One region of the Paenibacillus sp. FSL R5-0810 genome, then DNA from elsewhere that is predicted to be linked to it. Evidence: riboswitches for the same ligand, from Rfam matches in the RefSeq annotation. Region 1 holds a riboswitch; the other holds the start of a gene.
What was found. Region 1 has a riboswitch for cyclic di-AMP ahead of MKX76_RS20965 (hypothetical protein). Riboswitches for the same ligand answer to the same signal wherever they lie in the genome.
Positions count from the first base shown of each region.

Region 2: another riboswitch for cyclic di-AMP. It lies ahead of MKX76_RS22365 (C40 family peptidase); the one in region 1 lies ahead of MKX76_RS20965 (hypothetical protein).

Region 1 covers NZ_JBBOCF010000001.1:4,712,028-4,715,250, forward strand. Annotated here, with positions in the region: gene kdpA (potassium-transporting ATPase subunit KdpA) at 1-778, opposite strand, end outside; gene kdpF (K(+)-transporting ATPase subunit F) at 810-887, opposite strand; gene MKX76_RS20965 (hypothetical protein) at 1,043-1,453, opposite strand; cyclic di-AMP (ydaO/yuaA leader) riboswitch at 1,583-1,757, opposite strand; gene MKX76_RS20970 (proline dehydrogenase family protein) at 2,326-3,223, opposite strand, start outside.
Region 2 covers NZ_JBBOCF010000001.1:5,035,959-5,039,181, forward strand. Annotated here, with positions in the region: gene MKX76_RS22360 (hypothetical protein) at 1-812, shown strand, start outside; cyclic di-AMP (ydaO/yuaA leader) riboswitch at 1,151-1,290, shown strand; gene MKX76_RS22365 (C40 family peptidase) at 1,295-1,768, shown strand; gene MKX76_RS22370 (GNAT family N-acetyltransferase) at 2,149-2,649, shown strand; gene MKX76_RS22375 (c-type cytochrome) at 2,810-3,166, shown strand.

The DNA.
Region 1 (3,223 bases):
ACATGCACAATATTTCGATCACGTTCGTCAACGGGGATGGATTCTCGAACGGATGCGCGGAATTGGCTCCCATATGGCCGCCTCCGTTCGTTCCCAAGTGCTTGATCGATTCAAGCGCGGCTACCGGGCCGACCGCAATCTGCTGCTCTGATCCCGAAAGGGTCGTTACGCTCATGGTCGGCTTTAACGTCTGCGGCACCTGCAGTGCCACCAGCAGCATGGCAATAAGGAAGGCCGCCGGGATAAACACCCGGGTCATGGCCTTCACGAAGTCTTCGAAGAAGTTGCCGACCGTAGCGCCTTTCGTCGTCACGGCCCGGATAAAGGCGATGGCAACGCACAGCCCGGTGGCGGCGGACGTGAACATCATCATCATGATCACGGCCATCTGGGAAAAGTAAGAGAGGCCCGACTCCCCGCTATAGTGCTGCAAGTTCGTATTGGTCATGAAGCTGATCATTGTATTGAGCGACAACGTCGGCTCCATGTTCTCGATGCCGTTCGGATTCCACGGCAGCACCTGTTGAAAACGGAGGATGGCATACCCTGCTCCGACCAGGATGATATTGGTGAGCAGGAAGCTGAGCGCATAGCCCTTCCAGCTCATCCCCCTGCGTTCCTTGAGTCCGATGAGGGCAAATATCGGGCGTTCCGCCCAGGAGAACCATTTGTCCGTGCCGCCGGGTTCATTGCGAAACACGAGATAGAGGTAGGTTCCAAGCGGCTTGACGAGCAGCAGCAGAACCAGGATGACGATGGCGATTTGTACGATGCCCATGATAAGCGGCTTCCTCCTTTATGTTTGAATCCTAAAATTTTTCGGGATGAATCAGCGCATAAACCAAATATAAAAATAACGCAGCGGTCAATATCAAAATCAGCGTCATGGCCTGTCACCCTCCGATTCTTGAATAACGCGGCCGCACCAGCTTATGAACAGCCGGAACAGCCCGTAGGCTGCACCTAGCAGAAGCAGCATATATACATCCTGCATTGTTATCCCTCCTTGGCGGTAAGCCGTAAAAACAGCTCTTTCCGGTAGCTAGTCTAAAAGCGCGGCGATCAGGAAATCGACGCGGTCATGATTCGTGTGCAGCACGACATCCGCGCCAAGCCCTCTGTAAATCAGTCTCGGATTGCCGGAATTTGTAATAACATAGATCGAAGCCGAGGTCCATGTCCGGCATATTCGCAAGTAGCGGCAGCAGAGGTTCAAACTGTTCTCGAACAGAAACACCTTGCCGATCGGCCGTTCGGGAAGCACCCAGGTCTGCTCGTCTCTCGTGTCGAGCATGATGACATCCTTGCATCCGAGCCTGCTCGCCCTCTCCCCCTCTGCAGGGTTGTTTGCCAGAACGGCGAACGGGATCTCCCTTAAGAGCAATTGGCGGATGAATGCCTCTCCGGCCTTGGTCGGCGCGGATATCAGAATCGTGTCTTGCTGTTTTTCCATACGTTCTCCTCCTCGTGTCCGTCGGAGAAGGCAACAAAAAAGAAGCCTCGGGAGGAGAAGAACTCTTCCCGCGGCTTCTTCCTAAAGGCACGGCGAAAAACACCGCGGCTTCGTCAAGTCACGACAATCGTTGCCTCTCTCGATACGCTTACGAGGTTAGCTGACGGATTCGGGCGTGAGAGTCGCCCTACCCATAGACCGTTATCTTGTCTATGGGATTCACCCCGGAGAGAACGCGCGAAATCGCGTCTCCCGATTGGTTCCCCCGCTCCTTTTTCATTCAAGGACTCAGCGAAAATGAATCTAGCGAGCTGCATGTATTCGGTTAATGGTTGACCCTGATGTTTTCGAAAACTGTCAAAGCGGCCCGGCCGAGGGTCAAGCGGTGAGAGGCACTTGACGCAAGTACGAGCCGAAGGACCCCATAGCGGTCTCCGGCATACGCGCTTTTTTCCGATGGAAGGCCGCAGCTCCCACACTGGCCGGCTTCCACGGCGGTATCAGGCCGCCCTGCCAGCTTCCGGAAATCATCCGGTCAATTCATAGTTCGTATCATACGACCGGCGATTCGGGAAGTAAATGCAGACGAAAACCCGTGTAACGTATTATGGAACAGGTGCAATCCGGAAAGTCCTCTTCATCCCCGATTATCTTCTCCATACTCGATATCCCTCTCTATTTCGCCATTTCTTAGCAATAAAGCGATATAAGGCGATGGAATGGCAATAATGAATGCCATTCCCAAATGTACGCGCTTTCCTTCGCTGTTTTCACGTTTTTTCAGAAAATAACGGCCACAAATCGGAATTTACTTTTTCCGACCTTTCGTACCGTTTCCCTACCGAAATCGTCAGCGGTTTTTCGCTTCCCAATCACTTGAACATATTCCTCAGCACCATCATCAGATTGGCCGGCTTCTCTGCAATGCGGCGGGTAAAATACGGGTACCACATCGTGCCGTACGGCATGTAGCATCTTATTCGATAACCGTCCTGCGCTAGCCGGGCCTGGTCCTTCATGCGCAGCCCATACAGCATTTGAAACTCGAACGCATCCTTCTTGATCCGGTTCTGCTCTGCAAATACTTTGACCCAATCGATGATGTTGTTATCGTGGGTCGCGACAGCGGTATAGGCTCCTTGGTCCAGCTGAAGCTTGATTAAATTTTTATAATTGCCGATGATCTCCTGCTTCTTCTGATACGCAATCGTTCCCGGCTCCTTATAAGCTCCCTTGACCAGCCGGAGTTTCACCCCTTCCTTCATTAGCATCCGGACGTCCTCCTCCGACCGGTACAAATAGGCCTGGATGACCGTTCCCACATTGGTCAGCCCCTCCTTATGAAGCCGCAGCGTCATATCGATCGTGGCCTGCGTGAATGGCGAGTCCTCCATGTCCAGCCGTACGAAGTTGCCATGCCTTTGGGCCGCCCGGACCACCGTTCTAATGTTCTCGTATGCTGCCTGCGGGTCGAGCGCCAAGCCCATCTGCGTCGGCTTCAGGGATACGTTCGATTGCACTCCCCGGTTGGCGATGCCCTCCACAAGCCGAATATATTCCTCCCGGTAGGCCGAAGCCTCCGTCAGCGAAGTAATGCCCTCTCCCAGATGGTCCAGCGTTACCAGGATTCCCTTCCCGTTCAGCCTTTCGATCTCATCGAGTGCCTCTTCCAGCGTATCTCCCGCAATGAATCTGCCCGCTAGTTTCTTGCCGTAACGAATCGAAAGCCATTTCACCAGCCGGTTCCCCGACACCGTCAACACGACTTTC
Region 2 (3,223 bases), 320 kb from region 1:
GCCAAGGCTGGATCAGTGTTAAAGATCAATTATACGTCTCCATTCTACTGTTCTTGTACCGTCTTCTCTGGGGCTACTGTCTGTACAGGCTAGTGAAATCCGCCGTCGTCCCGCTTTTGATGCGGTACCCGGATCCGGCTCCTAACGAGCTGAGCCGCCTCCTGTTCTTCTATGAGGGCGAAATGAGCTTGTCGCTCAGCAATACGGTTCATACCTACGGCTGGATCCTTGCCGCTCTGCTCCTCATCCGCATGGTGCTTACCCCGCTGATTCGCTCCGGCATCTTCTACAACCTCCACCAGGAGGCCCGTGGCGAACGCGGTCTGTTCTTCTTCATCGGCATGCGGAAGCATTGGAAATCGGTAACGGTGTTCTATCTCATCGAGCTTGTTCTTACGGTTGCGCCGGGTTACTGGATCATTCCCAAGGCTCTTCCGGCACTGCTCGGCTCCATTCAGGAGCCTTCCCAGCTGCTCCGGGTGCTGCCTTACGCGGCGGCCTGGTTCCTCTATACCTATGTTATTCGCCTTGTGCTGCTGTATATGCAGTTCGGGCATACCGGAGAGCTCGGTATGATCGCATCCGTCACGGCGCTCATACGCAAGCTGGGAACGGCCGTACTGCTGTCCATTTCTGTTGGTGGAGCCGCATTTGTCATTCTCCTGCTGTTCAGCTCGGCGTCCCTGGTCTGGGCGGGATTAATCGGACTCATCATTCAGCAAGCCTCCTATTTCCTGAACGGGCTCTTCCAAATATGGGGAATTTCTTCCCAATATCATTTATGGAGAGCGTCCGTAGCTTCAAATCCATAACGGTTACAAAAGTTACATTTCATTAACAACCATTCATCGTTTAAATGTGGTAAAAAGGTTGTAACCGGAAGCTAAAGCAGCCTCCGAAAAGGATAGATTTCGAACGATAACTTCTACATCCAACCGGAATCCTCAACATTCTCCTCCCATGATTTATACAAAATCCCTGTCCCACTTCAATGTGGACAGGGATTTTTGTTAAAAAAACAACTTTCCTCGTTTGCCAAATTGTTAATACTCTGCTAAAATAACGAATATGTTAGTAACAACTTTGTCATTTTTATTGTAACTATTGTCATCATGTTAACATGTTGGAACGTCATATTGGGTTCATCGACATCTTTTAAAAGCCGAATTCCCGTCTTCATACGGGAAGCGGGGGATCCGTTTTGGGTGAATTGATCTCGCTAGAGAGGGATCATAGGGGACCTTCAACCGAACCCTTAAGCTAACCTCGCAGGCAATGGAAGGAGCTTTTTGTTTTGAAGAAGAAGTTAACAGCCATCTCTTTAGGCTTGGCCCTTGCGCTCACGATTGGAACCGGTAGCGCTTTCGCGGATTCCAAGTTGAATACCGTTATCAAACCAACCATCGGTGTCTCTTATAAAACCGGCGGAACCACTACAAAGGGTTTTGATTGCTCCGGATTCACCAGCTATATTTACAAGAAGCTGGGCCTCACCCTGCCGCGCACTTCTGCAGCACAATACAAGGTAGGTACCGCGGTATCGAAGAGCAACCTGAAGGCCGGGGATCTCGTATTCTTTAATACTTCCGGCAGAGGCGTTTCCCATGTTGGCATTTATGTCGGTGGCGGGAAGTTCGCCCATTCTTCCTCCTCGCGCGGTGTCATCGTTAGCCCGCTCAGCCAGAGCTACTACGCGAAGCGTTATGTAGGCGCGAAGAGAATCATGAGCCAAAGCACGTACAAGTCCCTTGCCGTGAACTACAATTAATTGACTGTACCGTAATTTTTCTGAATGTCCATAAGCCCTGGAGCATGAGATGTGCCGATCTCACCCAGCGGCTTTTTTTCTATAATTTTTCGTCTATACCTCTATAACGTTTCAGGCCATGGAAAAGTTCTATGTTTTTCGGAAAATCCAAAAATATTTTTTTCATTCTGTATGCTCAAAGCCACCAACAAGATTCGGCCAATCCGAGCGCTTACATTTTATTTACCCTTCCAGAATTAACCTAAACAGCAATACGAATAAACAATCGAAAATTTTTTAGCTTCAGTTTCGTTTCCCCCTGCGCTATTATCTTTGCAATCCCGCTCAGCAGCATGTATTCTCTCTCTAACGGAATTGTTTTGAATGAGAGGAGTATTTAGATGGAGGCGAATTTACCCTCGTTTCATACCGTGGTCATGCAGGAAGCCCATGCCGCTGAAATTTGCACCTGGTCCTATCCCCCGCCCTATAATATATATGGCTTTCTTCCTTGGGAGCAGATGAAGGGACTAGGGGTGGAATTCGGGGATCCCGGCATCCGCCTGCAGCAATACCTGTCCGTGCTGGATGAGCAGGATCAGCTCTGGGGGTTTGCCCAGCTATTCCCTATGGCAGGCGTTACGCGTCTAGGCCTGGGCATGCGGCCTGATTGGTGCGGCCGGGGAATGGGTAAACGGTTCGTGCAGGCAATTGTGGATGAGGCGAAGCGGCGCCGGCCTTCGGACGAGATTGATCTTGAGGTGCTTACCTGGAATGAACGGGCTATCCGGACTTACCGGAAGGCTGGCTTTTACATTGCCGATACGTACGAACGCCTTACGCCGACGGGCATGGCGTCTTTTTATTGCATGGTGCATGACCCGATGGCCAATGAGGAATAGTAGTCTTGTCTATATGAAAAAGCACAATTTTGTGTACTTTTTATGAAGGCAGGCTTGAACATTGCTTTTTTTGTCACAACTGGCTATGATGTGTAAGGATGTTGGTTTATAATGAAGACAAGTGCAAAAGTGCAGTATACATAGAAAGGACGATATGACGATGCAAAAATGGATCATGAGCGGACTGTTCTTCGTCGCATGTGCGTTGGCTATTGCGCTGATGTTTACGCTTCCAGGCAAGGAGCAGGTGGCGCAGGAAGAGAAGCCGACCATGCCGGAGGTTACTTTGGATGCCGCTGCGGCTGAAGCTACATTGAAAGCCAGCTGTATCTCCTGCCATGGCGATCAGCTCCAGGGCGGTGCAGGTCCGGCTCTGAATCAAGTAGGCGGACATATGGATGCGAACGCAATCTTTAACGTAGTCACCAAGGGACGTAAAGGAATGCCTTCCTTTAAGGATCAGCTGAAGCCTGAGGAAATTGCAAACATCGCGCTGTACCTTGCTGAGAAAAAATAATCCATCAGCTCTTATTACGCAAAACACGCTTGGATCCCCAGACTGCTGTTTGGATCC